Regions from separate parts of the Anoxybacillus sp. UARK-01 genome, predicted to be linked through region 2. Evidence: riboswitches for the same ligand, from Rfam matches in the RefSeq annotation. Region 2 holds a riboswitch; each other region holds the start of a gene.
The links. A riboswitch is a leader RNA that binds a small molecule or an ion and turns the genes downstream of it on or off. The one in region 2 is predicted to bind S-adenosylmethionine.

Region 1 (8,155 bases), on a different contig from region 2:
GATATGCGGCGGAATGAGTGCGTAATGGCTATCATAGCGTTTTCGGTATGAATTCGCAAAATCCTGTATCTGTTTTGATGGAAAAAGAGCAATCCCGTATTTCAACTCAATCCCTCCCTATATTGCGGTATTATTTAATTATAACAAAATTTTGAAAAATATTATAGTGTAACATTGCGCTAAAGAGAGAGAATATGTTCAAGCGCTTTCGGAAGATCAGGCTGCCAATACGTCCACGCATGATCGCCTGCAAATTCCTCGTATTGATAAGAAAAACCCTTTTGGACAAAAAGATCATGTGCCTGCCGATTCGGTGTCACAAAATCTTCAATGTTGCCGTTTGTCGTTTTTACCGCTGTTTCCTCGCTGCCGATGGAGTGATAGACATGAAGCAGATGCGGATCAGAAAAATGCTCCATTTTCTCGATGATCGCTTCATTGATGTACGGTGATTGCATCGCGATTTTTCCAAACGTATGCGGATATGTAAGACCAGCTAGCAGCGAAACGGTTCCACCTAAGGAATCGCCGATTAAGGCGCGGCCCATTCCCATTTGATAGGTAGGAAACTCTTGATCTAAATAAGGCACAAGCTCCGTCGTTAAAAATTTCAGATAAGCGGCATGCTGTTTGCCGTTTGGATGATATTTTTCGTAGCGGTCATGGACATCTTTATATGGAATGCCGACGACGATCGTACGGTCAATTTTTTGTTCCTCCATCAGTTTCTCAATCACGCGCCCGACTTTTCCAAACATGAAATAATCTTTTCCATCTTGGGCGATTAAAAGAGAATATTTATAAAGTGGAGAAAAGGTGCTTGGCACATAAATCAACAGTTTTACTTCCTCATCGAGTTCCCGGCTGTAAATCGTTTGTTCATTGACTACTCCTTTTTGTATCATCATTGCTTGCATCCTCCATCATAAAATAAAGGTTCATCAATATTGTAACATATTTTCGACAAAGTATGTCATGCTCAAGCATTTATATAGTGGCCGCTTCACAATGGGAACGATAGGGAATTCAGCAATCAAATGGTCTGAAAGCGGCGTTGCTCCGGCTTTTGTCCCCCAAAAAATGCGCTCGAACAACAGGATACTGACAGCTCCATCGATTATGTGGATCGCTTACCTGCTCATTTGAGTATGAATACGTCAAGTGAGAGCGATCGAGAAGGTGTTTGGCTGTCTTTGTCAAACTTATGATTACAAAAGCGGTTTTATGGGGACGGAAGGGGGAGCGACAGGTGGAGAATGTGATTTTTCAGCATCAAATTTTAGAGGCGGTCATTAATAACGCTTATGAATGGATTGTTGTGGTAGATGAGAAAGGGAACATTATTTATATGAATAAAAATTATTGTGAATTTTTGGAGAGGAAACAAGAAGAGGTAATCGGAAAGCATGTGACAGAGGTCATTGAAAATACGCGAATGCATATTGTAGTCAAGACAGGGAAAGAAGAGATCGCTGATTTGCACTACATTAAGGGAAATTATATGATTGCGAACCGCATTCCCATCGTGGTGGACGGAAGGGTTATTGGCGCGGTGGGTACGGTCATTTTTCGAGATACAAATGAATGGAAGCGAATGAATAGCCATATTAAAAGTTTATTGTTGCAGCTGCAAACCTATTTTCAAGAATGGACGGAAAACAATGGAGCGAAATATACACTGACGGATTTAATATCGTGTTCAAAGCAAATGGAAGAATTAAAGGAAAAAGTCAAACGAATTGCTGATAGCGATATTTCTGTGCTCATCCGCGGGGAAAGCGGCACCGGCAAAGAATTGTTCGCTCACAGCATCCATCAGCTCAGCAGCAGAAGCCAAAAACCGTTTGTTAAAGTCAATTGCGGCGCCATTCCTGAGCATTTATTGGAATCCGAGTTATTTGGTTATGAGGAAGGAGCCTTCACAGGCGCCAAAAAGGGCGGAAAGAAAGGCAAATTTCAGCTCGCTGACGGCGGCACCATTTTTCTTGACGAAATTGGCGATTTGCCATTGCATATGCAAGTCAAGCTGCTGCGTGTGCTGCAGGAAAAAGAAATGGAGCCGATCGGCTCGACAAAGACGGTAGCTGTCGATGTCCGCATCATTGCCGCTACCAATCGCCCATTAGAAAAAATGGTAGAGGAAAAACGATTTCGCGAAGATCTTTATTATCGAATTAATGTGATTCCATTTGTGATTCCGCCCCTGCGCGAACGGCCAGGGGATATCGAAATGCTCGCTTATCATTTTATGAAAAAAATCGCCAAGCGATCAGGGAAAAGAGTGAATGCAATCAGCGCAGAGGTCATGAAGCTGCTGCGACAGCATGTGTGGCCGGGGAATATTCGTGAATTAGAAAATGTCATGGAGGTGGCGGTTCATTTTGCCAATGGCGAAACGATTACAGTGGATGCCCTTCCGGAATATTTGAAAGCGAATTCATCTTATCAAATGAAAGGAAAAACACTAAAAGAACTGCTGGAGGAAACAGAAAAAGCAGCGATTCAACAAAGCCTGCAGCGCTGCGGCCGTGATAAACAAAAAGCCGCGAAAGAACTGGGCATCAGCAAATCAGCCATGTATGAAAAAATCAAAAAATACGGTTTATCATAATGTAAAGATTCCGCTTTTTCGGAAATCATTCCGGGAAAGCGGAATCTTTTCGTCATATTGGGATGTATGTCTTGTCCTTTTTAAGTAAGGTGCTGTTTAACTGCAAGCGCCATCGGCTCAGTCGCTCCGTCCCGCACTGCGGCGGCCATAGCCTCCTCGGCGGGCGCTTTGCGCTTTTCTAATTGCCGTGATTCAAATGCTGACGAAAAAGCTTCCAGAGGAACGGAATGGAAAGGACAGGAGGACCATTAAACGGTTTTCGTTTCATTCCTTTTTATTGGCATGTTTTTTGCAATAAAAAACAAGTGAACCACTCTAAAAAGGAGGGGAGAAAAGAAGGCGAGGTCAATTGGTGACGAGATGTCGATGGGGAAACGCATCGTTTTTACCTTTTTCTGCGTGAAGCTGTAAGCCGTTGACCGCTGTTGTGTTGGAGACAAACATAGGGGGTGCTGAGGAAATGTGGAGTATGATCGGTCTCATTGGGGGATTGGCTTTATTAATTTATTTGACCATGAGAGGGATGAATTTATTTATTGCCGCGCCGTTATGCGCCCTTTTGGTGGCGGTGCTGGGCGGATTGTCCCTTTTCCCGCAGCAGGTTGGCGAGGGGGAAGCCAGCTTTGTCGGAAATTATATGGCGGGATTTTCTAGTTTTATTCAATCGTGGTATTTAATGTTTTTACTTGGCGCCATTTTTGGAAAAGTCATGGAGGATAGCGGAGCGGCAGAAAGTGTAGCACAATGGATTGTCGCAAAGCTTGGCATGAAGCGGACGGTTTTGGCGGTTGTAATTGCCTGCGCCGTACTGACATACGGCGGTGTCAGCCTGTTTGTCGTAGCGTTTTCCGTTTATCCGATGGCTGTCAGTTTATTTAAACAAGCGAATTTGCCGCGGCGTTTTATTCCGGGGGCATTAGCGTTTGGGTCCGTGACGTTTTCGATGACATCAGCTGGTTCGCCGGAAATTCAAAACTGGATTCCCATTGAGTATTTAAAAACATCGCCGTATGCAGGTTGGGAAGTTAGCATCATTGTCTCCATTTTCATGGCGATTTTCGGGTATTGGTGGTTAAAGCGCATGGTGATGAAAGCGGTTGCAAAAGGAGAGAAATTTGTAGCAAAAGAGGGAGATCCACTGGACGGTACAAGGGAATTGCCGCCTCCTATTTTGGGGTTTATTCCGCTTCTTGTCGTGTTGGTGATTGCTTTTGTTTTCCATCATTCGTTGCAGCAATCGGCATTAATTGTGGCGCTTCTTGGCGGAGTCATTGCGGTATATGCTCTCAATCGCCGCTATTTCCAAAACTTTAGCGGGGCTGTTTCTGAGGGAACTTTAGGCGCATTGATCGCGCTTGGAAATACGGCGGCCGTCGTCGGGTTTGGCGGTGTGGCGAAAGCCGTTCCAGCGTTTACGGATGCCGTGCACGCGATTACCAGTATTCCAGGCAGTCCATTAATTGGCAGCGCTATCGCTGTCAGTGTCATCGCTGGCCTAACCGGCTCGTCATCAGGAGGTCAGGCTATTGCTCTTCCGTTGCTCGCTCCGCATTATTTGGATATGGGAGTCCATCCTGAAGCGCTGCATCGGGTGGTCGCGATTTCGTCAGGAGCTTTGGATTCTTTGCCGCATAATGGCTATGTCGTGACAACGATTCGAGCGATTTGCGGTGAAACGCACCGCGAGGCATATGGCGCGGTTGGGGCTTTAACGGTTATTGTACCTGCGCTTGGGACGATTCTTGCGATTATTCTTTTCTCATTAGGACTAGGGATATGAACGAGGAGGAATGAAAAATGGTAGACGATCAAGTATTGTTCATAACAGGAGCGGCGCAAGGAATCGGCTTTGAAATCGCCAAATGCTTTGCTGAGCATGGCACGAAAGTCGTTCTTAGTGATATCAATGAAAGGGCTGTCCAAAAAGCAGCCGAATCGTTATGTGCACAAGGCTGGGATGCATGGGGACTGAAGTGTGATGTAACAAAAGAAGAGGAAATCAAACAAATGGTGGCTCAAACCGTTGCTCGTTATGGCCGGATTGACATTTTAGTGAATAACGCTGGGCTGCAGCATGTGGCGCCGATTGAAGAATTTCCTTCCGAATCGTTTGAGAAACTGATTCTCGTCATGCTTATCGCGCCGTTTTTTGCGATAAAGCATGTATTCCCCATCATGAAGCAGCAGCGTTATGGCCGGATTATCAATATGGCCTCGATTAACGGTTTGGTCGGCTTTGCCGGCAAAGCGGCGTATAATAGCGCGAAACATGGGGTCATTGGCCTAACCAAAGTAGCTGCTCTAGAAGGAGCCGCTCATGGTATTACAGTGAACGCTTTATGCCCGGGATATGTCGATACGCCGCTTGTACGCAACCAGCTGGCCGATTTGGCCGCAACACGCCGCGTGCCGCTTGAGCATGTATTAGAGGAAGTCATTTATCCGCTTGTGCCGCAGCAGCGCCTGCTGTCAACGAAAGAAGTGGCCGATTATGCGCTCTTTTTAGCAAGCGAAAAAGCAAAGGGAATTACCGGGCAGGCCGTTGTGATCGATGGAGGATATACCGCGCAGTAAAAAAAAGCTTGCAAATTATCAGAAAATCATGTAAATTGATAGAAAATCAGAAAATTCCATATCGTCGTTCATTCTTATCAAGAGAAGCGGAGGGAACTGGCCCAGTGAAGCTTCAGCAACCAGCCGATATCGGTCAGGTGCTAAATCCAGCGAATTGGTTTCAATTCGAAAGATAAGAAGAAGCGCTTTTGTTGATCTGTAAAAGTCTTCTTCTTAAAGAAGGCTTTTTTTATTGGAGGAAAGGAAGGAGAAAAAAGGATGGAAAAAGTAGAAACCTTACTGGCGCAGATTGGCAACAGAAGCGAGAAGCTGACAGGAACCGTCAATCCGCCTGTCTATTTTTCCACCGCTTATCGCCATGAGGGAATTGGCCAATCAACAGGATTTGATTACATCCGTACCGGAAACCCGACGCGCAAAATTGTAGAAGAAGCCATTGCTAAGCTTGAAGGAGGAGATCAAGGGTATGCATTCAGTTCGGGAATGGCGGCGATTCAGACGGTGCTTTCCCTGTTTGAAAGCGGTGATGAATTTTTAGTGTCTGCCGATTTATATGGAGGAACGTATCGGCTATTTGAAAGAGGCTGGAGAAAGTACGGCTTAGCGTTTCATTATGTTGACTTTCGCGACATACAATTAGTGGAGAAATCGATTTCGAAAAACACAAAGGCGATTTTTTTAGAAACGCCGACAAACCCGCTTATGCAGGAGACAGACATCGACGAGGTGGCGAAACTGGCCAAACGCCACGGGCTGCTTTTGATTGTGGATAATACGTTTTATACGCCTGTGATCCAGCAGCCGATTCGCCACGGAGCGGATCTCGTCATCCATAGCGCAACAAAATATTTAGGAGGCCATAATGATGTGCTCGCTGGTCTCGTCGTCGCAAAGGGTGAGCCTCTTTGTCAACGGCTGGCCGAGTATCACAACGCAATCGGCGCGGTCCTGTCGCCATTTGATGCATGGCTGTTGATTCGCGGCATGAAAACACTGGCGCTGCGAATGAGGCAGCATGAAGAAAATGCGCGGAGAATCAGCGAATTTTTGGCATCACACGAAGCGGTCACGGATGTGCTGTATCCAGGAAGAGGAGGCATGCTGTCCTTTCGCCTGCGTGAAGAGCGGTGGGTCAACCGCTTTTTGCAAAGCTTAAATGTCATTACATTCGCTGAAAGCTTAGGAGGAGTTGAAAGCTTTATTACATACCCGGCGACGCAAACACATGCCGATATCCCTGAAGAGATTCGGATTGCCAATGGGGTATGCAACCGCTTATTGCGCTTTTCTGTAGGCATTGAGCATGTGGAGGATTTAATCGCTGATTTGTCGCAGGCCTTGGAAAATATGAAAGAGGTGTAGCGCAATGGAAAAATCATTTTCATTTCAAACCAACTTATTGCATAACAAATGGAAAGTGGATGAGCAGACAGGAGCGGTCAGCGTGCCCATTCAGCACGCTTCGACGTTCCATCAAGCGGATTTTGATGTGTTTGGAAAGTATGATTATAGCCGATCTGGAAATCCGACGCGCGAGGCGCTTGAAGAGACGATAGCGGAGCTGGAAGGAGGAATCCGCGGCTTTGCCTTCTCTTCGGGAATGGCGGCGATTTCGACCGCGTTTTTGCTGCTTTCCAAAGGGGATCATGTGCTCGTGACCGAAGATGTATACGGCGGAACGTACCGAATGATTACCGAGGTATTAAGCCGTTTTGGCATCGAGTACACGTTTGTCGATATGACGGATTTGCATGCAGTCGCTTCCCGCATCCGGCCAAATACAAAAGTGATTTATGTAGAAACCCCTTCCAACCCGCTATTAAAAATTACGGATATTTGCGGCATTGTGAAGCTGGCAAAAGCGAACGGTTGTTTAACCTTTTTAGACAATACGTTTATGACTCCGGCATTGCAGCGGCCGCTTGAGCTCGGCGTCGATGTTGTGTTGCATAGCGCGACAAAATTTTTATCAGGACATAGCGATGTGGTGGCCGGGTTAGCGGTTGTCAAAGATCGCGGGCTGGCTGAGCGGCTGTATAAGCTGCAAAATGCCTTTGGCGCCATATTGGGAGTGCAAGATGCTTGGCTCGTTCTGCGCGGCTTAAAAACCCTTCACGTCCGTTTACAGCAATCAAGTCAATCGGCGCTGAAAATCGCTTCGTTTTTAGCGAAGCACCCAAAGGTAGAGGAAGTGTATTATCCAGGACTTTCTTATCATCCGGGACATTCGGTACAACGGTACCAAGCAGAGGGATTTGGCGCGGTGCTTTCGTTTCGCTTAGCAGATGAAGCGGCCGTCCGTACGTTTGTCAAGCATGTCCAAATTCCGGTGTTTGCCGTCAGCTTAGGAGCGGTCGAATCGATCTTATCGTATCCGGCTAAAATGTCGCATGCGGCGATGCCAAAAGAGGAAAGAGAACGAAGAGGAATTACAGATGGCTTGCTGCGCTTAAGTGTCGGATTGGAGGCCGCAGAAGACTTGATTGCCGACTTTGAACGAGGATTGTCCTATGTCAGCGCGAAAGAAAGCTTGGCTCCATCATTCTAAAAGCCAACGTCCGCTTTTTCTTAGGATAAGAGCATGCGAGAAGGTAGCCTCTTTCAATTGAATATGGACCACCGCCTGTGGAAAATAGACCTTTCTAAACATGTGCTGTTGCATGAAGGAAGGTCTATTTTTTATTATTCGGCAGACGACCCATCGTTGTCACGACCGGAGACAAGCGCAGATGACGATTGTTATAAAATTTACTTATGGTATTTATTGAAAATTATTATTTCACTTATGAAAGAAACCGGGATATGCTGAAGAGGACCATTGGTCAGCGATCTGGACGATCCATTATAAAAAGAGGTGAAGCATCAATGAAAAACGACATCATGGCTGTTTTCAAGCAACCGTCTTCGGATCGCCGTTTGGCTTGGAGATGGATAGGAGGAGTTGCCTTTTCTTTTTTGTTTGCGGTGCTC
Region 2 (8,155 bases):
ATCATATCGTTTAGAAACGCTGGCGGTGCATGGGGGGGTAAGTCCAGATCCTGTGACAGGAGCAAGAGCCGTTCCGATTTATCAATCGAACGCTTATCAATTTGCCAATACGGAGCATGCAGCCAACTTATTCGCATTGAAAGAAGAAGGGTACATTTATACGCGCATTCATAACCCGACCGCCACAGTCTTTGAGGAAAGAGTGGCACAATTAGAAGGAGGAATTGGAAGTCTTGCAGTAGCAAGCGGCATGGCCGCAATCACGCTTGCGATCTTAAATATAGCGCAAGCAGGAGACGAGATTGTGTCAGCTTCAACGCTATATGGAGGTACCTATAACCTCTTTGCCACTACCCTTCCGAAATATGGGATTACAACGCATTTTGTTGATCCCGCTAATCCGGAAAATTTTCGTGCTGCCATTACGCCAAAAACGAAAGCGATCTTTGCAGAAACGATTGGTAATCCAAGTTTGCACGTACTAGATATTGAAGCGGTAGCCAACATTGCGCATGAAGCGGGTATTCCTCTCATTATTGATAATACGTTTGCCACTCCATATCTATGCCGTCCGATTGAGTATGGGGCGGATATCGTTGTTCATTCAGCTACTAAATGGCTGCTTGGAAACGGTACAACGCTTGGCGGCATTATTATAGACGGAGGAAAGTTTAATTGGGATTCTCCTAAATTTCCGGGATTTACAACTCCGGATCCAAGCTATCACAATCTTGTGTATGCAGAAGCTTTAGGTCCGGCTGCTTATATCATTAAGGCTCGTGTGCAATTGCTGCGGGATCTTGGACCAGCGATTAGCCCATTTAATGCGTTTCAATTTAATTTAGGGCTTGAGACGCTTCATGTACGCATGAAAGAGCATATTGCTAACACGCGTCGGATTGTAGACTATTTAGATCGCCATCCGGCAGTAGAATGGGTGCTGTATCCTGGACACGAAAAGCATCCAGCCAAGAATTTGGCCGAAAAATATTTGCCGAAAGGAGCGGGAGCCGTTGTGGTGTTCGGCATTAAAGGAGGAAGAGAAGCGGGAGCGGCTCTCATTAACAACGTGAAGCTTTGGTCGCACTTGGCCAATGTAGGAGACGCCAAAAGCTTAATTATTCATCCAGCCAGCACCACGCATCAGCAGTTGAGCCCAGAAGATTTGCAGGCCTCGGGAGTTACGGAAGATTTGATTCGTCTATCGGTCGGCATCGAAAATGTCGAAGACTTAATTGAGGATTTAGAGCAAGCCATCGCCATTGCCACAGGAATTCGTTCGCTGTATTCAGAGGTGTAGAAAATAGCCGTCAACAATTGAATCGGTCATGAAGTCCATTCATATTGATAAAACAATAGTTTCAACGAGAGGTTAGAACATATTAAAAACAGGCGTGGTGATGATCCAATAAAAACCGATTAACGCCGCCCGATTCCTCGTTTTTCCGTCATAATCTGTAAACCCTTTGCTTGTCCACTGTCAGCATGTCTTTGTCAAACAACGAACGCTTTGTGGGCAAGATGGGCCCGCTGGCGCTTTTGCTCGAGGGAGATGCCGAAAAGGTTGTGTTAAGCCAGAGCATTTTGAATGGATCATCGGCGCTTGTGTATTGATTCTATGATTAGGAATTATTTTTCTGTTGACACCTTCCTTTATAGAATGATAGAATCACTTTTGTAATTTGTATAATTCTTAGATGAATTAAAGCATTAACTGAATAAAGGAGCGTTGCTGCTCTTATCAAGAGAGGTGGAGGGATGTGCCCTATGAAACCCGGCAACCGTCAGCATTCGACTGAAATGGTGCCAATTCACACAAAGCGTTCGCTTTGAGAGATAAGAGACAGAAATGGGAGATATTAAAACCTTTCTGTTCTCTTGAGCAGAAAGGTTTTTTAGTTGCTGGAACAAGGAAGGTGAATCGCGTTTGATTACGCTAGAAAATGTAACAAAAGTATATTCGTCAAGCCAGGGAGCGGTAACAGCTGTCAATGATGTAAATTTGCACATTAAAGAAGGGGAGATTTTTGGCATTATTGGATATAGCGGTGCTGGAAAAAGCTCGCTGATCCGTCTTTTAAATGGCTTGGAAAAGCCTACAAATGGAAGAGTGATGGTTGCCGGTCAAGACATCGCAAGTATTAAAGGAAGAGAATTGCGCAAGGCGCGGCAAGAAATCGGAATGATTTTTCAGCATTTTAATTTGCTTTGGTCAAGGACGGTCCGAGACAATATTGCGTTTCCCTTAGAGATTGCTGGAGTTCCAAAGGAACAGCGGTTAAAGCGGGCGGATGAACTCATTCATCTTGTGGGTCTGCACGGAAGAGAAAATACCTATCCATCGCAGCTCAGCGGGGGGCAAAAGCAGCGTGTCGGTATTGCGCGGGCGCTCGCGAACAACCCGAAGGTGCTGTTATGCGACGAAGCGACTTCTGCTTTGGATCCGCAAACGACAGATTCGATTCTTGAGCTTTTAGTTGATATTAATCAGCGCCTCGGATTGACTATTGTATTAATTACTCATGAAATGCATGTAATCCGTAAAATATGTGATCGTGTGGCGGTAATGGAAAACGGAAAGATTGTCGAAGAAGGAAAGGTATTGGATGTATTTCAAAATCCGCAACAGATGATAACGAAACGGTTTGTTCAACAGATTACGGAACCTGAAGAAACGAAAGGGACGATTGCTCATTTGTTCAACCAATATCCTAACGGCAAAGTTGTCCAGCTTACTTTTGCTGGCCATGCGACTGAACGGCCGCTCATCGCAGAACTGATCCGAAATTTTGAAATAACCATTAATATTTTGCAAGGGAAGATTTCACAAACCCATCAGGGCTCGTATGGAGTGCTGTTTGTTCATATGAGTGGAACGGATGAGGAAGTAGCCAGAGCGCTTGACTACATTCGTCAGCAACAAGTCGGTGTGGAGGTGATGACGAATGAGTAGCATGTTTCCTAACGTTCAGTGGGAATCGATTTGGGCGGCAGCGTCGGAAACGCTGTATATGACAGGAGTTGCCGTGGCGTTTACATTTGTATTTGGACTCATTCTAGGATTGTTGCTGTTTTTAACATCCAAAGATAATATTTGGGAAAACAAAGCCATTCATACAATCGTTTCTGCTTTTGTTAATATTTTTCGTTCTATCCCATTTATTATTTTAATTATTCTGCTTATTCCTTTTACAAAGATGCTAGTCGGTACGATTCTTGGGGCAAACGCGGCCTTGCCGGCGTTGATTATTGGCGCTGCTCCATTTTATGCGCGCATGGTGGAGATCGCTTTGCGTGAAATTGACAAAGGTGTGATTGAAGCGGCGAAAGCCATGGGAGCGACAACGGCGACAATCATCTGGAAGGTATTGATTCCTGAATCGCTGCCGGCTCTTGTCTCAGGGATCACCGTAACCGCTATTGCGTTAGTTGGCTATACGGCGATGGCGGGAGTAGTGGGCGCTGGTGGCCTTGGGAATCTTGCTTATTTAGAAGGGTTCCAACGCAGTCATAACGATGTGACCTTTGTTGCTACAGTGCTCATTTTAATCATTGTATTTGCCATTCAGCTTATCGGTGACTTTGTCACTTCCAAAATAGATAAGAGATAACAATATAAAGGAGGAAAAACAGATGAAAAAATGGTGGGGTGCATTATTAGCGGTAGTGCTTGTGCTCGCGTTGGCGGCATGCGGCGGCAAAGACGGCGCACAAGGAGACCAAGAGAAAAAGGAATTAGTAGTAGGCGCATCGAATGTGCCGCATGCTGAGATTTTAGAAAAAGCGAAGCCAATTCTTAAAGAAAAAGGCGTCAACTTAAAGATTGTCACATTCCAGGATTATATTTTGCCGAATAAGGCGTTAGAGAATAAAGAAATCGACGCTAACTATTTCCAGCACATTCCTTACTTAGAGGCACAAATGAAAGAAAACGGCTATGATTTTGTCAATGCTGGCGGTATTCATATTGAACCAATCGGAATTTATTCTAAAAAATACAAAAGCCTTGAGGAGCTTCCAGAGGGAGCCACCATTATTATGAGCAACTCTGTCGCTGATCACGGGCGTATTTTGTCCATGCTTCAAGAGAAAGGACTTATTAAATTAAAAGACGGCATTGATAAAACAAAAGCCACGGTTAAGGATATTGTAGAAAATCCGAAGAAGTTAAAATTTAAAACCGATGTTGATGCCGGTTTGCTGCCACAAGTTTACCAAAACAATGAGGGCGATGCGGTCGTGATTAACGCCAACTACGCTTTAGATGCCGGATTGGATCCTGCGAAAGATCCAATTGCTGTCGAGTCGCCAAAAAACAATCCATATGTGAATATTATTGCGGTACGTAAAGGCGATGAGAATCGCAAAGACATTAAAACGCTTGTCGAAGTGCTTCAATCCAAAGAAATTCAAGATTTCATCAAAAAAGAATACAAAGGTGCTGTCATTCCAGCAACTGAGTAATACTATAAAGAAAGCGGAAGCTTCATAGCGGAGCTTCCGCTTTTTAATGTTCTCTTACTTTTGGTGTAATCAGCATGAGAAACCACGGGGCTTGATGATTATGCAACCATTTCTTCCAGATCGTTCAAGCCGATTTTTCTTTTCGATTCAGTTATATGATCTTCCCATTTTAGTCAATAATATAACCGCAGTTCTTATGATTTTGAAAGGAGCTTGAGGATGAATCAACCAACACATTCTTCAACAGAAGCGGCATTGCAGCATTATAAAGAAGGATTGGGCGCCTTCACACAGAAAATCCCCGCAGTGGCAGAGAAATTTAATGCCTTTACTAAAGCATGCTTTCAGAAGGGAGCTTTGTCGCAAAAAGAAAAGCAATTGATCGCTCTCGGGATTAGCCTAGCTACACAAGATGAATATTGTACGATTTATCATACGAAAGGCTGTATCGATCAAGGGGCGACAGAACAGGAAATCTTGGAAGCTTGCAGCGTTGCGGTAGCGTTTGCGGGAGGCGCAGCGATGAGCCAAGCGGTGACGCTTGTTCAAGAATGCATTGCCGAATTGACGACAAAACATTAGTGCAAAAGCCTCCAGAATAGGAGGCTTTTTTGATATGTTTACTTATTAAACTTTTTTATTTAAAAAGTATACTAATGGAGTTAAATGGTTGCTAATACCTTTCATTTGTTATAAGATTGTAATGAGAATAAAATGAGAATCACAATAACGATGAGATACACAAACTTCTTTTAGAAAATTGGAGGTATTTTTATGGCGGTATTGACAATCAAAGATCTTCACGTATCAGTGGAGGGGAAAGAAATTTTAAAGGGTGTAAATTTGGAGGTAAAAGGCGGAGAAATTCATGCCATTATGGGGCCGAACGGAACGGGAAAATCAACGCTATCTTCCGCAATTATGGGCCATCCAAAATATGAAGTAACAAAAGGAAGCATTACACTAGATGGACAAGACGTTCTTGAAATGGAAGTAGATGAGCGCGCGCGCGCCGGTTTATTTTTAGCTATGCAATATCCAAGCGAGATTAGCGGTGTGACGAATGCCGATTTCCTTCGTTCTGCCATTAATGCTCGTCTTGGAGAAGGGAACGAAATTTCGTTAATGAAGTTCATTCGCAAATTAGATGAAAAAATGGAGTTCCTTGAAATGAACTCTGATATGGCTCATCGTTACTTAAATGAAGGATTTTCCGGTGGAGAGAAAAAACGCAATGAAATTCTTCAGCTTATGATGCTAGAGCCGAAAATTGCGATTTTAGACGAGATCGACTCGGGTCTTGATATTGATGCTTTAAAAATCGTTTCAAAAGGTGTTAATGAAATGCGCAGCAGCGATTTTGGCTGTTTAATTATCACTCACTATCAACGATTGCTTAATTACATTACGCCAGATTATGTGCATGTGATGATGCAAGGACGCATTGTGAAATCCGGCGGTCCAGAATTAGCGCAGCGCTTAGAAGCTGAAGGATATGACTGGATCAAAAAAGAATTGGGCATTGAAGATGAAATGATTGAGCAAGAAGCGTAAGCGTTAGGAGGATTATTTATGGCAATCGAAACGAAACTACCATTCGATCAACAGTATGTGCGCACTTTTTCTGAAGGGCGCGGAGAACCAAGCTGGCTTTTAGATCTTCGCTTACAAGCTCTTGCCAAAGCAGAAGAGTTGTCATTGCCAAAGCCAGATAAAACAAAGATTGATAAATGGAATTTTACCGAGATCACACAACATTTTGTACAAAGTGCGCCGTTTGCATCTCTAGAAGAACTTCCGGAATCAGTAAAAACACTTGTTGATGCAGGCGAAGAAGCAAAAAATTTATACATTCAACGCGACCAGACACCAGCATATGTTTCATTATCGGATGACTTAAAGAAGCAAGGAGTTATTTTTACGGATATTTTCACGGCTGTGCGTGAACATGGAGAGCTTGTGAAAAAATATTTTATGCAGGATGGAGTCAAAATCGATGAGCACCGCTTGACGGCTCTTCATGCAGCGCTTCTCAATGGCGGCGTTTTTGTATATGTTCCTAAAAATGTGGAAATCAATACCCCGCTTCAAGCTGTTTATATTCATGAAACACAGGATGCGGCACTGTTTAATCACGTGATTGTCGTAGCGGAAGCGAATAGTAAACTTGCCTATGTTGAAAACTATGTTTCCATCCATGAAAATGCGAATGCAGTGGTTAATATTGTCGCTGAAGTATTTGCCCATGAAAATGCTCAAGTGATTTTTGCAGCGGTTGACCATTTGGCAAAGGGAACGACCACATATGTCAATCGCCGCGGGATCGCAGGACGCAATGGCCGCATTGAGTGGGCATTAGGATTGATGAATGATGGAAATACCGTTTCTGAAAATATTACGCGATTAATCGGCGACGGTTCTTATGGCGACACAAAAACCGTGGTGGTTGGACGCGGCGAGCAAACGCAAAACTTCACGACAAGCGTTGTGCATTACGGCAAGAATACAGAAGGCCGCATTTTAAAGCACGGCGTCATGAAGGATAGCGCGACTTCCATTTTTAATGGTATTGGCAAAATTGAGCACGGTGCTGCGAAATCAAATGCTGAGCAAGAATCGCGTGTGCTTATGCTCAGCGACAAAGCGCGCGGCGACGCCAATCCGATCCTTTTAATTGATGAAGATGATGTAATAGCGGGCCATGCTGCTTCTGTTGGACGGGTGGATCCCATTCAGCTTTATTATTTAATGAGCCGAGGTATTCCAAAGGTGGAGGCAGAGCGTTTAATTATTCATGGATTCTTAGCACCTGTTGTCAAAGAAATCCCGCTGGAGAACGTGAAAAAGCAACTTATTGAAATCATTGAAAGGAAAGTTAAATAATGAACGTAAAAGAGGTTCGTCAGCTGTTTCCAATTTTAGACCAAGAAGTTAATGGGAAGCCATTAGTGTATCTTGACAGCGCAGCTACTTCTCAGAAGCCTCTTCCGGTAATTGAAGCGCTTAATCAATATTATCGCGGATATAACTCAAACGTTCATCGCGGCGTGCACACGCTTGGAACGAAAGCGACGGATGCGTATGAAGGAGCGCGTGAAAAAGTACGCAAATTTATTAATGCAAAATCAACACAGGAAATTATATTTACACGCGGGACGACGACCGCATTAAATACCGTGGCGGCGAGTTACGGACGCGCCAATCTGCGCGAAGGAGACGAAATTGTCATCACGTATATGGAACATCATAGCAATATCATTCCTTGGCAGCAGGTGGCTAAATATACAGGCGCTACGTTGAAATATATTCCGCTTCAAGAAGACGGATCCATCAGTCTAGAAGATGTTGAAAAAACGGTGACGCCGAATACAAAAATTGTTTCTGTTATGCAAGTATCGAACGTTTTAGGTGCGATAAATCCAATTAAGCAAATTGCGCAAATTGCTCATCAAAATGGTGCTGTCATGGTTGTGGATGCTGCACAAAGCGCACCGCATATGAAAGTCGATGTGCAAGATTTGGATTGTGATTTTCTTGCATTTTCTGGGCATAAGATGTGCGGTCCGACAGGCATTGGCGTATTATATGGTAAACGTTCGCTTTTGGAGCAAATGGAACCCGTTGAGTTCGGCGGAGAAATGATTGACTTTGTCGGTTTGTATGAATCGACATGGAAGGAACTCCCGTGGAA
Region 3 (8,155 bases), on a different contig from region 2:
TTCAAAATGTATGTGTCGTCGATCTCCAGGGATTTTTACGCCATTGGAGGTCGACGACTTTATTTTTTATCTGTGCTTTGTTCAGACCCCGTAGCGATCCGAAGGGGATCGCATGACCAATAAGCTATATCAATCCGGCTTATCAATTCATCCCAGTAAAATTTTAAACGGGCGCATCTGGAAAGGCAGACTGGGTTTATATAGAAATCCTCTTTTTTTACTCAACAGTTTATGAGAAACAATTTTTTCTCCCTCATCAATAAAACCATTGGCTCCCGGTCGGTCTCGTACGGCTTTATCCTTCCATTATTTATCTTGCTGCTGCAAATGATATTTTTTCATAAATTGTTCAGCTCTTCCGCGACGGTCCGTAAATTTTTGTTTCCCAGTATAAAAGGGGTGCGTATCTGAACTAATTTCCACTTTAATAAGCGGATATGTATTCCCGTCTTCCCATACGATCGTTTCGTTAGAAGATTTGGTCGATCCGCTTAAAAATTTATATTCACTGTTGACATCCATAAAAACCACTTTTTGATAGTTAGGATGAATGCCTGGCTTCATTTGAGAATCACTTCCTTTAGATTATTTTCAGCAAAGCGCTACTTCGTTTCGCGATGCAGCGTATAGCGCTTTAAACGTGGTGAATATTTTCTTAATTCTAAGCGCTCTGGATTATTTCGTTTATTTTTTGTCGTGATATAGTTACGGTCACCTGTCTCTGTGCACTGTAAAACAACTTTTACTCTCATGCCTAAGATCCCTCCAAACTGAAAATATTTGATACACCATTAAATCGTAATAATTACGATTTAACATATTCAACTTATCAAAAAAATAAGCAACTGTCAATCGTCAAGAAAGAAAGTCAGATTCGCCCTCTCATAGCTTAGAGAAAAAATCCTAAAAGTTGACGATCGCTTTGTCGTTCTCTCTTCTCCTTTTGTGGACAAATATAGATTTACTTTCGGGCCATCTATAAATAAAAATTTTTTCTTATTTTCCCTATAATGTAAGCGTTTTTATCTTTTTTTCATAAAAACCGATATTGACAATCAGCTTTATCGGAATTATGATGAGTATAAAAATTCCATAAACAAACCGCTTATCAAGAGCGACCGAGGGAACAGGCCCAATGACGTCCGGCAACCTCCCGCAATCGGGAACGGTGCCACATCCTGCAGAATGGCTTTCATTCTGAAAGATAAGTCTGGTATTTACATACCGATGCCTCTTTCTGAGTGAAAGAGGTTTTTTCTTTTATATGGAGGTCCATGCAAAAATTTTCGTTACCATATGAAAAGAGCCATCGCGAGACTTTTTGCAAATTCCATTCTTTTTAAAAAAGCTCGACTCTCAGGGGGGAAAGTGATGATTGAAATCAAGGATGTAACTAAAATTTACACATCGAAAAACAGGCAAGTCATCGGCGTCGATCACGTCTCTTTGACCATCCAAGCTGGAGAAATTTTTGGCGTCATCGGCTATAGCGGCGCCGGCAAAAGCACGTTGCTGCGCTGCCTCAACCTTTTGGAGCGGCCGACATCTGGACAAATTATGATAGACGGCGTTGATTTAACATCTTTAAACAGCGAACAGCTACGGCAAGCGCGTCTAAAAATCGGAATGATTTTTCAACATTTTTATCTTGTCAGTTCAAAAACAGTTTTTGAAAATATCGCATTCGCTTTAAAAGCCGCTAACAAACCGAAGGAGGAAATAGAGAAACGAGTCAATGAGTTGCTAGACATAGTCGGTCTGTCTGACAAGCGAGATGCCTACCCTGCCCAGTTGAGCGGCGGACAAAAACAGCGAGTCGGCATCGCGCGGGCGCTTGCGAATGATCCCAATGTCCTTTTGTGCGATGAAGCAACATCGGCACTCGATCCAAGCACAACCAAATCCATTTTGACACTGTTGAAAAAAATTAATCGCGAATTAGGCATCACTATTGTATTGATTACCCATGAAATGGAGGTAGTGAAAGATATATGCGATCGCGTCGCGGTTATGCAAAATGGAAAAATTATAGAATTAGGAACGGTATATGAGCTTTTTACCAATCCAAAGGAGGAATTAACGAAATCTTTCATCAATAGCATCCTGCAATTTGAAGTTCCTGACCATCTGTTGCAAAAACGGACAGGAACGATGGTGAAAATTTTATTCAAGGGAGAGAGCGCCGAAGAAGCGATCGTTTCCGATATGTTGCAAACCTTTAAAGTGAAAGGCAATATCTTACACGGGAAAATCGAATATATTCAAAACATCCCGCTCGGCGTCTTTATCATGGAGCTGACAGGAGAGCGCAAAGAAATTGAACGAGCGCTCGATTATATTTCCGAAAGAACCAATGGATTGGAAGTGATTGCGCATGCTGCTTAATGCTCTTATCGATCTTATTCCTGAACTAAACAAAGCGTTTTTAGAAACGATTTATATGGTCGCCATCTCTCTTTGTATCGCGATCCTTATTGGACTTCCGTTGGGGATTCTGCTTTTCGTCACGGATCGGGGCCTTTTTTTAGAAAATAACATCGTCAAATCCGTTCTAGGCTTTGCGGTCAATCTGATTCGTTCGATTCCGTTTGTCATCTTGCTCGTCGGGCTGCTGCCGCTGACAAGACTGATTACCGGAACCACCATCGGTCCTACTGCTGCCTCTGTCTCGCTGTCGGTTGCCGCCATTCCTTTTTTCGCAAGAATGGTAGAAACCTCATTGCGAGAAATTGAGAAGGGAGTGATTGAAGCAGCAATTGCCGTTGGGGCTACGCCGTGGATGATTATTAAAGATGTACTGCTGTCGGAAGCTCGCCCGGGCATCGTCCACGGGATCACCATTACAACGATTAGCTTAGTCGGATATTCTGCCATGGCCGGCATTGTCGGCGGCGGGGGCATTGGCGACTTAGCGATCCGTTTTGGCTATTATCGCTATGACAATACGGTGATGATTACAACGATCGTTGTTTTAATTTGTCTTGTTCAAATCATTCAATTTAGCGGTGAACGCATCGCCCGTCTTGTCGATAAACGGTAAAAAACAACGCAATCGATAAAATAATCAAGGGGGATTTCAACATGAAAAAACGACTGGTTTTACTTATTTGCCTTCTTTCCTTTTCACTTTTAGCGGCATGCGGCAATAAAGAAGCTGCTTCCGGAAGCACGCAGAAAAAAGAGCTGACGATTGGCGCAACTTCCGGTCCATACAGCGACATGGTCAACCAAGCGATCAAACCGCTGTTAGAAAAGAAAGGATATAAAGTCAAAGTAGTGGAATTCAGCGACTACATTCAACCAAATTTAGCTTTAGCCAATGGCGATTTAGACGCTAATTTATTCCAGCATAAAATTTATATGGAGACATTCGCTAAAGAGCATCATCTTGATCTTTCTGAAGTCATTATTGTTCCAACTGCTCCAATGGGGATTTATTCAAAAAAATTTAAATCACTAAATGAAATCAAGGATGGAAGCGAAATGGCGATTCCGAATGATCCTACGAACCTGGCAAGAGCACTACTAATCTTACAAGACCAAAAACTGATCCAGCTTGACTCATCCGTCAATCCGCTCACTGTTTCGGAAAAAGATATCAAAGAAAATGTCAAGCACCTTAAATTTAAACCGATTGAAGCAGGGCAATTGCCGCGGACAGTTGAAAGCGTCGATTTGGCGGCGGTGCCCGGCAACTTCGCTTTAGCGGCAAAAATGGACTTAAATGACGCTCTTGCCCTAGAAAATATGCCGGATGATTATCGCAATCGCATCGTTGTGAATACAAAAGATTTAAATCAACCGTTTGTCAAAGATATCCAAGCAGTGGTTCAATCAAAAGAATTTGAAAAAGTGATCGACCAAAATTTCAAAGGCTTTGGAAAGCCAAAATGGATGCTGGAACGAAAACAATAACTTCTCCCATACACGCCGTCTCCTCACGGCGTGTGTCTTTTTCACAGCATGGAAATAGACGTTTCGTCATCGAACCATTATAGTAAAAATAGATCGAAGAACAATAAAGAGGCGAGAACCATTGACACACATTCAAGGAGGCAGTACAGAATCTAGCAAAGCAAGCTGGGCGCTGTTTTTGGGCGGATTTGTTACCTTCGCCAGCTTATTATACGGCTCAGCCGCTCTTGCCGCTGTTCGCAAAAACCTTTCACATTTCTGCCGCTTCAGCTAGCTTAGCCATGTCTGTATCGACCGGTGCATTAGCCATTATCATTCTCCTTGCCGCGAGTATCTCGGATCGCGCTGGAAAAAAGAGAGTGATGACCATCTCGTTGCTGTTAACATCGTTATTAACGATGGCAAGCACGCTACTCTCCCACTTTCCTTCTCTTGTGCTTGCGCGCGCGTTACTCGGTATGGCAGCTGCCGACGTCCCCTCTTTAACAATGGCTTATATTACGGAGGAATTTCAAGCAGAAGGAATTGGCAAAGCGATGGGGCTTTATTTAGCGGAACCAGCATTGGAGGCATGGCTGGACGAATAGCGATCAGGCTATTAACCGATTGGTTTTCATGGCGGACCGCACTGTTTTCCATAGGAGCCTTTTCGCTTTTATTAAGCGTTATTTTCGCCGTGATCCTGCCGGCGCCGCGCCATTCTGCCCCAAAGCCGTCTAGCGGCAAAACGGCTTTGGCGGCCTATGTTGTCCATTTGCGCCATAAACCGCTGATGTCGCTGATTATGCTCGGCTTTTTATTTATGGGAGAGTTTGTGACGCTGTACAACTATATTAGCTTTTTATTAAGTGAACCGCCATACTCATTAAGTCTATCCGTGCTTGGATTTTTGTTTATGGTGTACTTATTCGGAAGCTTCAGCTCTGTTTATATGGGAAAAAAAGCCGATTTATCTGGATATGCGCCCACATTAAGTCTATCGGTCACATGGACCATTCTCGGTGCCGCTATTCCCCTTATTCCTTCTGTTGCGATAAAGCTGATTGGGCTTTCACTATTTACGTTTGGCTGCCATTCGATCGCCAGCACATGGATTGGCAAATGCACAAGGCTCTATAAAGCGCAAGCAGCTTCTCTTTATCTGCTATTTTATTATGTAGGGTCGAGCTTGGCGGGGACAGCAGGAGGTTGTTTTTAGATGCATTTTCATTGGTTGGGTGTGATCGCGTTTATCATTGCTTTGCTGCTGTTAAGCTATCCGTTGATTAGATATGCCCAAAAGCATCTCCAATAAGTGTTCGTCCTGTCTGCTATCTTGTTCTTCCTAAAAGCGTTCCCGCTTTCTCCTTCAATAAAAAACGCCGGCGGATCTTCTGTTTCCGCTAGCGTTCCCCCATGCTTCAATCCCTAAAACAAACCTTCCGAAGGTAAGTTTCCTCAATGTCATCTAGTAGAGTCGGGCGGCCGAGTCTCGAAAAAGAGTTCACCTTGATCACACGAATCGATGACAACGGCAAGATCATACATATTTTCCCAACCGACACTCTTCCAAAGATCATTCATTTCGTCCTTAAAAGGACAAGAACGTGCAAGTTCCCTTCCTCTCATTGACTATGAATCGGCTCCAGACATGCACGAACATCATTTTTCGGTGAATTGACAATCGAATCTACTTCATACATGCTCATCTTTGCCGCGGCATATGGCTTAAGCAACGATTTCACATAATCGGTATCCTCTAGCTTTGCATCCAGCCATGCTTCATGCTGCTCTGGCGGCAAAATGACCGGCATCCGCTCATGAATGGGGCTGACCAATTCATTTGCTTCCGTTGTAATAATGGTACATGTATACAACGCCGTCCCTTGCTTGTCCCATTTTTCCCACAGCCCTGCAAAAGCAAAAGGCTCACCATTTCGCAACGTAAAACGATACGGAATTTTGTTCGTCCCTTCCTTTTTCCATTCGTAAAATCCGTCCGCTAAAATTAAACAACGGCGCCGTTTCAACGCTTGACGAAAGCTCGCTTTTTCATCGACGGTCTCGCCTCTCGCATTGATCATCTTCCAGCCGATTTTCGGATCATTCGCCCAAGCGGGCACGAGCCCCCACCTCATCATTTTTCCGATCCTTATCCCATTCTCTTCAACAACCGTCAGCACCGCTTGGCTTGGCGCGATGTTAAAACGGGGCGATAGCGGTTCAGGAAAAACAAAATGAAACAACGCTTGCAACTGCTCCATATCAGCCGCCAACGAAAAACGTCCGCACATCCCAATCCCCTCCTTTAAATATATACTTATGTACAAGTATAACACTAAGAGGGAGCGATATGCGCGCTCCCTTTCATCTTTTGCTCCATTATGTCCATCCGTTTTCTCTACCTTGCGCTTTCCTCAGCTGCTTGCACTTGTATACGAACGCAATGCAAACCGCCAAAAGCGACGTGCCAGCCATAAAAACACAACAGCCAGCAATCCAGCAATAAGCGCAGTCGCCATATTCCATTTTCCCAGCAACGATAAAGCCGGCATATTCGTAATTACCGCCGCTGGCAGCACATAAGTCAAAATCACGCGCACCCAGCCGCGGTACATGCCGATCGGAAACCGCGCTGTTTCAAAGAAGGAATCAAAAATAAAAGATAAATCATCAATGCGGATCACCCAAAACGAAGTCGTCATCAGCATCATCCATAACGAATAAATCAATACAAGCGACGAAGCCATCGTGATCAGAAAAACGAGTATATCAACCAATGATGGCATATAATGCTTTTCCGCTAGTCCATAGACGATCAGACCGAGGCCAAGAGCAACATCAATCAACCGCCAAAACACTAAATGACGAAAGCTCACATAAAACATGCTATCAACAGGCTTGGTTAAAATATAATCAAGCGTGCCGCGGCGAACGTGCTCAAGCAAGCGCGGCATATTGGGGCGCAAAGCAAAATCGATCCAGCCTTTCAATGTATTAAAGACGCCGAGCAGCACAAGTACATCTGTATATGTCCATCCTCCAAGCCGATCGGTCTGATAAAAAAAGATATGGATGGTCAAAATCGCAATCCCAATGCCAAAAAAGCTGGAAACCAGATTCCCAAGAAACTCGCTACGATATTCCAGCTCTTCAACAAAGCACGCTCGGAAAAATTCGCGGAAAATTCGCCAGTATCTGCCCATGATCAACCACCCACCGCTTGATTTTTCTTTAATCCCGCTTTCCAGATCCATTGAAGCATCATAATGAATATCACGGCCCAAACCGATGCGATCATAAAGCCCTGGCGCACCTCATGACCATTAGCGGCTTGGCTGATCAGATCAATCGGAAAACCGATCATGTAACGAAAGGGCAGGAAAATGCTCCATTGCTGCAAAAGCGGTGGAAGCATCGATAATGGCGCTATTCTCCCTGATAAAAATAAAGAGATAACTTCCAGCACGCTGTAGATGGCCGCAACTTTTGTTATCCAAAAACCAAGCAGCCCGCAAGTATAGCTAAGCAAGAAACGAAGCAGCGCCCCCATCAACACCGCCGCCAAAAATAACAACAGCTGACTCATTGATATCTCAACGCGCAGTGCCGACACAAACAGCGCCGCCCCCGCCCATATCGGTATTAAAATAACAAGAAATAATAGCTTATACACTACATTCTCCGCAATCGCCCAATGGATCGGATGCAACGGCCGGATGATATAGTTGGAAAATGTCCCTTCGCGAATTTCGCGATCGAGCTCCCAAACATCCCATGCACTTGTCATTCTTTCTACAAAAATCACGGCCATAAAGTAAAAAAAGAACGCATCGCTTTGCGATGGATCAATGTTGATCCAAACAGCCATCGTAATCAAGGGCTGAGTGATAGCCCCGGTCATCCATACAATCGTAGCTAGGCGGTAAGCCAGCATTTCCATGTACTTCATCCGTAAAAGAGCAGCATATTTACGAACCATGGGACAACTCCTCCTGGAAGGCGCGCGTAATCACTTCTTCCATCGGCGGATCTTGAATGTTAATATCATGAACGTGGAAATGCTGCAAGAAATGCGCCGACACTTCAGCTACCCTCTCACGATTAACCCGCAATACCACCTGGCTGTCCTCGATTTCTGCCACTTCCCCATAATCTTCCCAGCGCGCATTCGGCACTTCAGAAAAGCGCACCTCAAGCCGTTTGTATGGCGCCAGCTTTTCCGTTAACACCGACAATTCTCCGTCATAAATCAGCTGGC
Region 4 (8,155 bases), on a different contig from region 2:
TCGATGCATGTGTCGCCAATTGACCAGCGATCATGTTTCCTAACTCGCATGTAAATGATTCGAGCATTTCTCCCTCTAGCATCATTCCATACATAAGTTGACTGATTTGCGCAAAAAGATCATTCGTTCCTGCGATGACTAACTGCCCATGAATTTGTCCAGTCATTCCAATCAGCACGGATAAAGATGAGCGGATTGAACTAGCATGGTATAAAGCCGGTTTTTCAATCTCAATCCCCGCTGGAATTACCGTTTTGATCGAATGAATGGCACTGTTTAATAAATGAGTAAGAGTTGTTGCTGTCGTCATCCGCTTGTTCCCCCGTTCATAAGACAAATGCGCTAGTAATTTTATCATATCACAAAATTTCATATAAGCCGATGGGGAAACATTCCTATTTCTTTTGGAGATGTGAGAGCGCTAACGCCCCTACTAAAATCGCTCCCTTAATAATATCTTGGGCATAGTATGGGACATTCATCATGGTTAAACCGTTTAAAAGTACACCAATTAAAATGGATCCGAATAAAGTGCCGATAACGTTTGGTTTCCCTGCGCCGAATACGGAAAAGCCGATATAGGCAGCGGCCACTCCGTCCATTAAAAAGGAGGCTCCGGCAGAAACTTGTCCGGTTCCGATTCGCGAGGCAAGGACGATACCGCCAAGTGCTGCGAAAAATCCGCTAATGACATATGCATATGTTCGATAGCGATTGACTGGAATTCCCGAAAGTCGGGCAGCTTCCCGATTTTCCCCTGTCATGTAGAATAAACGGCCAGGCTTTGTATAGGTCAGAAAGAAATGGGAAGCGGCAACAATGAATAACATGAGTAATACAGAGAATGGAATGCCGCCTACTTCTCCTTGGCCGATAAATAAAAAGGATGGAATAAACTTTCCCGGCGCCGTTCCTCCGTCTGGAAGGGGCATGTCATTGTAGATGGAAAACCCTTTTGTATAAGTGAGATGCACCCCATTGATGGCATACATGGTTGCCAGTGTTGCCAGAAGATCAGGGAGCTTTAGTTTGACAATGAGCAACGAATTTAATAGGCCCACTGCTATTCCTAATAAAAGCGGAACGAGAAGAGTGACCAAAATTTCTTGTCGATATAAAACGAGAGAAGCTGCACTCGCGATTGTGGCGAGACTGACCGTTGAACCGACGGATAAATCAAAGCCGTCGACAATAAGAGAAAATGTAATGCCAATGGCTACGAGTGTTACAATCGAAATGGACCGCAAAATATCACTAAAATTTTCATACGTCAAAAAACGATCAAGCGTAATGCTGAAATAAGCAATGACAACTAGAATGGCAAGCAATGTTCCGTGTTTATATAGAAAATTAAGAGGAGATCGCTTTACGGTTGAAAGCGTTGTTGTTTGTACTTGTGCCATTTTCTTCGCCACCTCCGCTGCTGTAATAGATCAGTTGTTCATATGTTGCTTCCTCTGCTGTAAAACGCTGTACAAGCTGTCCATCAACCATGACATAGATTGTATCAGCGATATCGAGCAGCTCTTGAAATTCATTTGTTAAATATAGAACGGCTTTCCCTTGCTCGGCCAGGGAGCGAATAATCGCAAATACCTCTGCTTTTGCGCTCACATCAATGCCTTTTGTTGGTTCATCAAAAATAAAAACCTCGCCGCCTGTTTGTAGCCATTTGCCAATGACAATTTTTTGCTGATTGCCGCCGCTTAGTTGCTTGACGATGGCTTGCTGGGAGGAAGGCTGGATATGGAGTGTATCGATGAGCTGCTGAGCCCTTTCTTTCTCCTGTTTTCTAGAAATCCATTGCCATTTTGCTAGTGATGATAGTAAACGGACAGTTAAATTGGTGCGAGTCGTTTCGCTCATAAAGAGTCCTTGCTTTCGCCGTTCTTCAGGAATAAAGCACATGCCGGCAGCAATCGCTTCTTTTGGTGAAGAAAACGTATGACGCTTTCCATGAATCAACCATTCCCCGGTTGTTTTCGTATGGGCAAATAGGCTTTCGGCTAGCTCTGTTTTTCCTGCCCCCACCAATCCGGCAATTCCGACAATTTCCCCTTTGCGAATTTGCAGATCAATCATCGTGTTTGTTTTCGGAATTTGCAATTGCTTGACTTCAAAAAGGATGTCCTCGCCGTATGTGCGTCGCTCTCTTTCTTTTCGTTGCTGAGTCCGTCCAACCATATGATAAATCATCTCTTCGATTGACAGCTGGGCAGCATCACCTTGATGGACGACGGAACCATCGCGCAGGATGGTTACCTGATCGCAAATTTCCTTCACCTCTTTGAGCTTATGAGAAATATAGATAAAGGAAACGCCTTGATTTTTTAATTGTTTCATAATCGAAAAAAGGCGTTTTGTTTCTACCTCGCTTAAGGCGGCTGTCGGTTCATCCAGAATAATGTAACGGGCAGAAGAGAAAAGCACTTTCGCTAGTACAATAAGCTGTTTTTCATGCAGCGTACACTCGTGAATCCGTTTATCAAGCGGAAGCGATAGCCCGATTTGCTGCAGTACTTGGGCTGCCCGCTGCTTTTGCTTTTTCCATGAAAGGAATGGATGGCGGGCGGCATGGACCAAATCATCAGCCACAATATTTTCATAGACTGTTAAAAAGGGGAATAGCGCTGTGTCGACTTCTTGAACCACTAAGCCAATGCCGGCCTTCTTGGCGGCCGCCGGATTTGGAAAGTTGACGTCTGTGCCGTCGATCGTGATAGTTCCCTCATTGGGTTGAAGATCTCCAGCTAAAATTTTCATTAATGTACTTTTTCCGGCTCCATTCATTCCTAAAAGGGCGTGAACTTCCCCTTTCTTTACATGGAAATTCACGCCATTTAATACGGTCACGCGATCGAACGATTTATAAATATTGTTCATGAAAAGCCCGCTCATTTTGTTTTCCCCTGTTCTTCTAATGTTTTCATCCATGGAGAGAGAGCGACGTTGGATTGACCCCAGCCAGTAATGTATTGATGCAGATCTCCCATTGTTACTTGCTGATTAGGCAAGTCTGTCTTTTTCACCAGATGTGGCTCGAGAGAATAAATACTTGGCGTTTTCTCACCTGCAATTTTTTGATAAGCAAACCGTACTTGGACTCGGCCGACTTCGGCAGGGTCAGTCGCGGTTGTTGCTACCCATGGGCTGTCTGGCTGCTGAATCATTTGCAAATCTTCATCGCTTAAATCAATGCCGTATACTTTGATTTCGGTACGGCCCGCCTGTTGAATGGCTCGTGTGGCTCCTTTCGCAAATTCGTCCCATGTAGCGAATACAGCATCGATATCGCCTTTGTTCGGATATTTTTTCAAAATCGCTTCCATTTGCGTTTGTGTGTCTAATGCTGTATTAGAGCTGGCATTGCCGAATTTAGCAATTTCTTTAATGCTTGGATACCGTTTTTTAAATGCGTCATAAATGACATAACGCCGTTCCATTGGTGTAAAACCACCGACCCAGATGGTAACAATTTTTCCTTCGCCATTTAAATCTTCTGCTAATGTTTTTAATGTTTTCCAAGCAAGGCTATAGTCATCTTGGTCAATGACGGTTACGCCGGGAATATTTAAGTCGTTGTCAAAAGCGACGACAGGAATGCCTTTGGCCACCGCTTTTTCAACCGGCCCTTTTAATGCGTCGGCTCGTCCGTGGTCCAAAAGGATGGCATCGACATTTTGCGTGATCGCGGTTTCTACATATGAAGCCATTTTCGTTAAATCGTTATCAGCATTGTAAACTTGTACTTCTCCGCCAAATTTCTGCACTTGATCTTTTACGCCAGCAATATATTGAGAGGAGAAGGTACCGATCGAAAATTGCATAATGGCCGCAATTTTAATGGGTTTTTTTAATTGATTTGGAATAGCGGCCTGCTCAGCGGAAGCGGATTCATTGGCTGTATTGTTCGTCGCCTTCTGTTCCGTGTTTTCTTGTTTAGCCGCTGGTTTAGAGCTTACAGCATCTTGTTCATTGGTGCAGCCTCCGAGCATGATGCCGAATAACAATAGGATTGCCAACAAAAATGTGTGTCGTTTTTTCATCGCTTGATTTCCTCCTTAAACAAAGCTGTCAGCACGCTTTCATAATGGCCGCTTATGATTCCTTTTTCAGTAATAATGGCTGTAATCAGCTCGTGAGGCGTCACATCAAAAGCAGGATTGTATACTTTTACTCCAAGAGGAGCGATTCGTGTTCCTGCCAGCTCGGTTATTTCTTCAGACGGACGCTCTTCAATCGGAATATCTGCCCCTGTCTTAGTCGATAAATCAATAGTGGACAGGGGAGCCGCTACATAAAAAGGAATGTTGAATGCTTTAGCGAGCAATGCCAAGCCAAATGTACCGATTTTATTGGCGGTATCTCCGTTTGCGGCAATGCGGTCAGCACCGACGATGACAGCTGTGATGTCTTTTGTCTTTATAGTTTGTGCTGCCATATTATCAGTGATCAGCGTTACATCAACGCCTGCTTGCATGAGCTCCCATGTCGTCAGCCGCGCGCCTTGCAAAATGGGTCTTGTTTCGCAAGCATAGACATGCAGACGAATTCCGCGTTCTTTTGCCAAATAAAAGGGAGCAAGCGCGGTACCATATCGAGCAGTAGCGATTGATCCAGCGTTGCAGATGGTTAAAATGCGATCTCCCTCTTGAAAAAGAGAAAGGGCATGTTCACCGATGGAGCGGCATGTGTTCTCATCCTCGCTTTGAATACGGATTGCCTCATGAACCAATGCTTTTTTGGCATCGGCGACAGACGAAACGTTCGCAATGCTGGCCATCAAGCGGTCGAGCGCCCAAAATAAATTGACGGCTGTCGGTCTGGCACTTGCCAAATAATCACGATCCTTTTTCAGAAGGTTGCGAAAATCTTCGGGAGAATTCGTTTGATAGCTGTGTGCCGCTAAAGCAAGACCGTATGCAGCTGTGATGCCAATCGCTGGAGCACCGCGAACCTTCAATGTGGCAATTGCATCCCACACAGATTGAATATCTTTTAATTCTAAATATTCAGTCTCATTCGGAAGCTTTTGCTGATTTAAAATGGTCAAATGTGTGTGATTCCATTCAACAGAACGCGGAATGGAGAGCAATGAATCCATATTCTTCTTCCTTTCGTTTAATGAGTGGCAGCAAATGTTTGAAAGAACAAAGAGCGTATTTGTTGCACTTCATGGATCGTCTGGCGATGTAAAATCAGTTGTCGCCCGAGCTGAAGGGCAAGCTGCTTGGCATGGATGCGCGTAGGTTGATCTTCGATTCCGTCAAGATCGGCGACATGGGCTAAGCCGATCGTGCGCCGGATGATTTCACAACCAGCAAAACCGACCGCATCGATGAGCGTTTGCTGCAACACGTCTTGCAACAATCCTTCAGTTTTTGCATACGGTTCTACATTATGCTGTTCCCAAAGGGCAGCAAACGTGTGCGTAAATACATTCCATGTTTTTTCGATGTGAGCCAATAGTGGCTCATGTTCTGAACGGGACAACGCATTTAGGAGTAAATTGGCAAAAAATTGGCCGATATCAAACCCGAATGGGCCGTAAAACGCAAACTCAGGATCAATGACTTTTGTTTCTGTGTCGCTTGCAAAAATGCTTCCAGTATGTAAATCCCCATGAATGAGCGCATCGGCTTCCGTTAAAAATTTCCGCTTGAGTTTTGCTACTTCAAGATGAAGCGCATCGTCATTCCAAAGAGCCTCTACGTCACGGCGCAACTCCTCTTCAAAATTATTCGTTTCATGGTCGAAAAACGGATCAGTAAAGACGAGATCTTCGGTAATTTTACATAACTCTGGATTGATGAAATTTTGTTGCAGCTGTTTTTTCTGCTGCTGGTTCATGCCAAAGTCCGATGTGTAAAATAACGTTTTAGCGATAAACTCTCCAATGTGCTGGGAAAGAAGCGGATATGTTTTTCCAGCAATGAATCCTTTTCGAGCAATTTGCAGATGCGATAAATCCTCCATCACGGTAATCGCCAACGACTCATCCGAATAGTATACCTTTGGCACGTATTGCGGAACGTAGTCGGCAAACGTGCGCAACGCATGGCTTTCAATGACAGCCCGCTTAAGCGTAAGCGGCCAGCTTTCACCGACGACTTTTGCATATGGTAGCGCTTGTTTAATAATGACTCCTTTCTTTGTTTGGGGATCAAATACATGGAACACAAGATTTAAGTTACCATCGCCAATTTCTTGGCAAATGAATGGTGTTCCTTCCGGAAATAAGCCTAATCGAGCAGCGAGTGCAACCGCTCCTGATTCCGTTAAAGGCTCGTAGACGGATTGTTTAGAATGTGTCATCATTTGTACCCTCCTTATCATTCACTCAATCAATGAAACAATGAAAAAACCTCTTTCGCTTTTCGAAAGAGGTTTGAAGTCGGCTTCTCCCCTCTTATCTCTCAGCGTGTTGCTGCAAGAATTAGCACCGTGCTTAACGTTGGTTAAGTCGGTTGCCGGGCTTCATCGGGCTCGTCCCTCCACCTGCTCTTGATAAGAGTTTGTTCGGTTTTATTCGAATGTTTTTAACAATGCAAAACTTTTTTCAATTCGCTTGATTCGAATCATACATTCGATTTGCCAGTTTTGTCAACTGTTTTTTTGAAAATTTTTTTCGGCCGAAATATAGTGCTCAGGTCGGCGGTCTTGGAAAATAGGAATTTGCTTGCGAACTTCTTTCACTTTTGACAGCTGGATTTCGGCCATAAGAGAGCATGGATTTTCATCGGCTTCGGCGAGGATGACTCCCCATGGATCAATGACAAGTGAATGGCCGGCAAATTGATTGTTCGGATCTTTTCCAGCACGATTGCAGGCGATTACATAGCATTGATTTTCAATCGCGCGCGCTTGCAAAAGGGTTCGCCAATGTTCAAGGCGGGGCTGTGGCCATTCGGCGACCACAAACAATAACTCTGCGCCTTGGATTGTATGGGCGCGAATCCATTCAGGGAAGCGAATGTCATAGCAAATGACTCCCGCGCACAACGTTTGCTCCAAGGTAAATAAGCCGCTCGATTCACCGGATTGTAAATACAAATGCTCATCCATGAGCTGAAAGAGATGGAGTTTGCTGTATTCTCCTACAATGTCGCCGTCTCGATTGACAATGTACATGGTATTGGTGATGCCGGCAGCGGTTTTTTTGGCAATGGAGCCAGCAACAATACAGACGTTGTGCAGGCGTGCGAGCTTGCTAATAAACGATTTGGTATCAGCGCCATTCTCATCAGCAATGTCGTCAAGGCGTGCGAGATCGTATCCGGTTGTCCATAGTTCAGGAAGGACGATGACGTCAACAGAGCTTTGACAAACTTTTTCGATCTCTTGTTGAACGCGGCGTTTATTTTCCGCAGGATTTCCGAAAGCAATATCGAGCTGAAGACAAGCAATTTTTAATGTCATAATCATTCACCCCAAAAAAATGTCTTTACAATTTAATTTTTACGATATATGATGTTTGACTAGAATTTCAAGAATTTTTTGAGTAGGTGAAGCAATTGAAATCATTTGTCCAATCCGAGTTGTTGCAAAGTCTTCCGAAGCAGTTTTTTGCTTCGCTTGTCGACAAAGTAGGAAAAGTGGTGGCTCAAGGACATGATGTAATTAATCTTGGTCAAGGAAATCCTGATCAACCGACGCCTCCGCATATCGTAGAAGCGCTGCAAAAAGCGGCGGCTAATCCAAAATACCATAAGTATTCTCCGTTTCGTGGCTATTCGTTTTTAAAAGAGGCGGTGGCTGCTTTCTATCAGCGCGAATATGGCGTTACGGTTGATCCTGAGAGAGAGGTAGCTGTCTTATTCGGTGGAAAGGCAGGGCTTGTGGAAATTCCGCAGTGCTTATTAAATCCGGGCGATGTTGTGCTTGTGCCGGATCCCGGATACCCTGATTATTGGTCGGGAGTGGCATTAGCGCGTGCAAAAATGGAAATGATGCCGCTTTATAGCGAAAACGGCTTTTTGCCTGATTATCGTCAATTGGATGAAAAGGTGGTTGAGAAAGCCAAGCTGATGTTTTTAAATTATCCAAATAACCCGACGGGAGCTGTAGCGACAGACTCGTTTTTTCAAGAGACCGTTTCGTTTGCACAAAAGCATGGAATTTGCGTTGTCCATGACTTTGCTTATGGTGCGATTGG

Region 1: linked by a shared signal. The riboswitch ahead of B6A27_RS05765 (methionine biosynthesis PLP-dependent protein) and the one ahead of B6A27_RS17070 (methionine ABC transporter ATP-binding protein) in region 2 are both predicted to bind S-adenosylmethionine.
Region 3: linked by a shared signal. The riboswitch ahead of B6A27_RS15535 (methionine ABC transporter ATP-binding protein) and the one ahead of B6A27_RS17070 (methionine ABC transporter ATP-binding protein) in region 2 are both predicted to bind S-adenosylmethionine.
Region 4: linked by a shared signal. The riboswitch ahead of mtnK (S-methyl-5-thioribose kinase) and the one ahead of B6A27_RS17070 (methionine ABC transporter ATP-binding protein) in region 2 are both predicted to bind S-adenosylmethionine.

The regions. Positions count from the first base shown of each region.
Region 1 covers NZ_NASY01000031.1:254,501-262,655, forward strand. The annotation lists gene B6A27_RS05740 (YjcG family protein) at 1-105, opposite strand, end outside; gene B6A27_RS05745 (alpha/beta hydrolase) at 180-908, opposite strand; gene B6A27_RS05750 (sigma-54 interaction domain-containing protein) at 1,259-2,611, shown strand; gene B6A27_RS05755 (GntP family permease) at 3,072-4,391, shown strand; gene B6A27_RS05760 (3-hydroxybutyrate dehydrogenase) at 4,409-5,185, shown strand; SAM riboswitch class I at 5,257-5,364, shown strand; gene B6A27_RS05765 (methionine biosynthesis PLP-dependent protein) at 5,444-6,547, shown strand; gene metC (cystathionine beta-lyase) at 6,552-7,733, shown strand; gene B6A27_RS05775 (YeiH family protein) at 8,066-8,155, shown strand, end outside.
Region 2 covers NZ_NASY01000055.1:15,710-23,864, reverse strand. The annotation lists gene B6A27_RS17075 (O-acetylhomoserine aminocarboxypropyltransferase/cysteine synthase family protein) at 1-1,300, shown strand, start outside; SAM riboswitch class I at 1,736-1,843, shown strand; gene B6A27_RS17070 (methionine ABC transporter ATP-binding protein) at 1,928-2,953, shown strand; gene B6A27_RS17065 (methionine ABC transporter permease) at 2,946-3,611, shown strand; gene B6A27_RS17060 (MetQ/NlpA family ABC transporter substrate-binding protein) at 3,634-4,464, shown strand; gene B6A27_RS17055 (carboxymuconolactone decarboxylase family protein) at 4,684-5,046, shown strand; gene sufC (Fe-S cluster assembly ATPase SufC) at 5,239-6,018, shown strand; gene sufD (Fe-S cluster assembly protein SufD) at 6,037-7,347, shown strand; gene B6A27_RS17040 (cysteine desulfurase) at 7,347-8,155, shown strand, end outside.
Region 3 covers NZ_NASY01000049.1:97,997-106,151, forward strand. The annotation lists gene B6A27_RS15525 (type B 50S ribosomal protein L31) at 307-564, opposite strand; gene rpmG (50S ribosomal protein L33) at 603-752, opposite strand; SAM riboswitch class I at 1,103-1,211, shown strand; gene B6A27_RS15535 (methionine ABC transporter ATP-binding protein) at 1,372-2,385, shown strand; gene B6A27_RS15540 (methionine ABC transporter permease) at 2,375-3,040, shown strand; gene B6A27_RS15545 (MetQ/NlpA family ABC transporter substrate-binding protein) at 3,082-3,915, shown strand; partial or broken gene B6A27_RS15550 (MFS transporter) at 4,037-5,209, shown strand; gene B6A27_RS15555 (SOS response-associated peptidase) at 5,520-6,188, opposite strand; gene B6A27_RS15560 (ABC transporter permease) at 6,312-7,100, opposite strand; gene B6A27_RS15565 (ABC transporter permease) at 7,103-7,876, opposite strand; gene B6A27_RS15570 (ABC transporter ATP-binding protein) at 7,866-8,155, opposite strand, start outside.
Region 4 covers NZ_NASY01000057.1:18,864-27,018, forward strand. The annotation lists gene B6A27_RS17805 (chemotaxis protein CheX) at 1-310, opposite strand, end outside; gene B6A27_RS17810 (ABC transporter permease) at 396-1,403, opposite strand; gene B6A27_RS17815 (sugar ABC transporter ATP-binding protein) at 1,351-2,898, opposite strand; gene B6A27_RS17820 (sugar ABC transporter substrate-binding protein) at 2,895-4,046, opposite strand; gene mtnA (S-methyl-5-thioribose-1-phosphate isomerase) at 4,043-5,104, opposite strand; gene mtnK (S-methyl-5-thioribose kinase) at 5,122-6,315, opposite strand; SAM riboswitch class I at 6,407-6,514, opposite strand; gene B6A27_RS17835 (carbon-nitrogen family hydrolase) at 6,604-7,419, opposite strand; gene B6A27_RS17840 (pyridoxal phosphate-dependent aminotransferase) at 7,515-8,155, shown strand, end outside.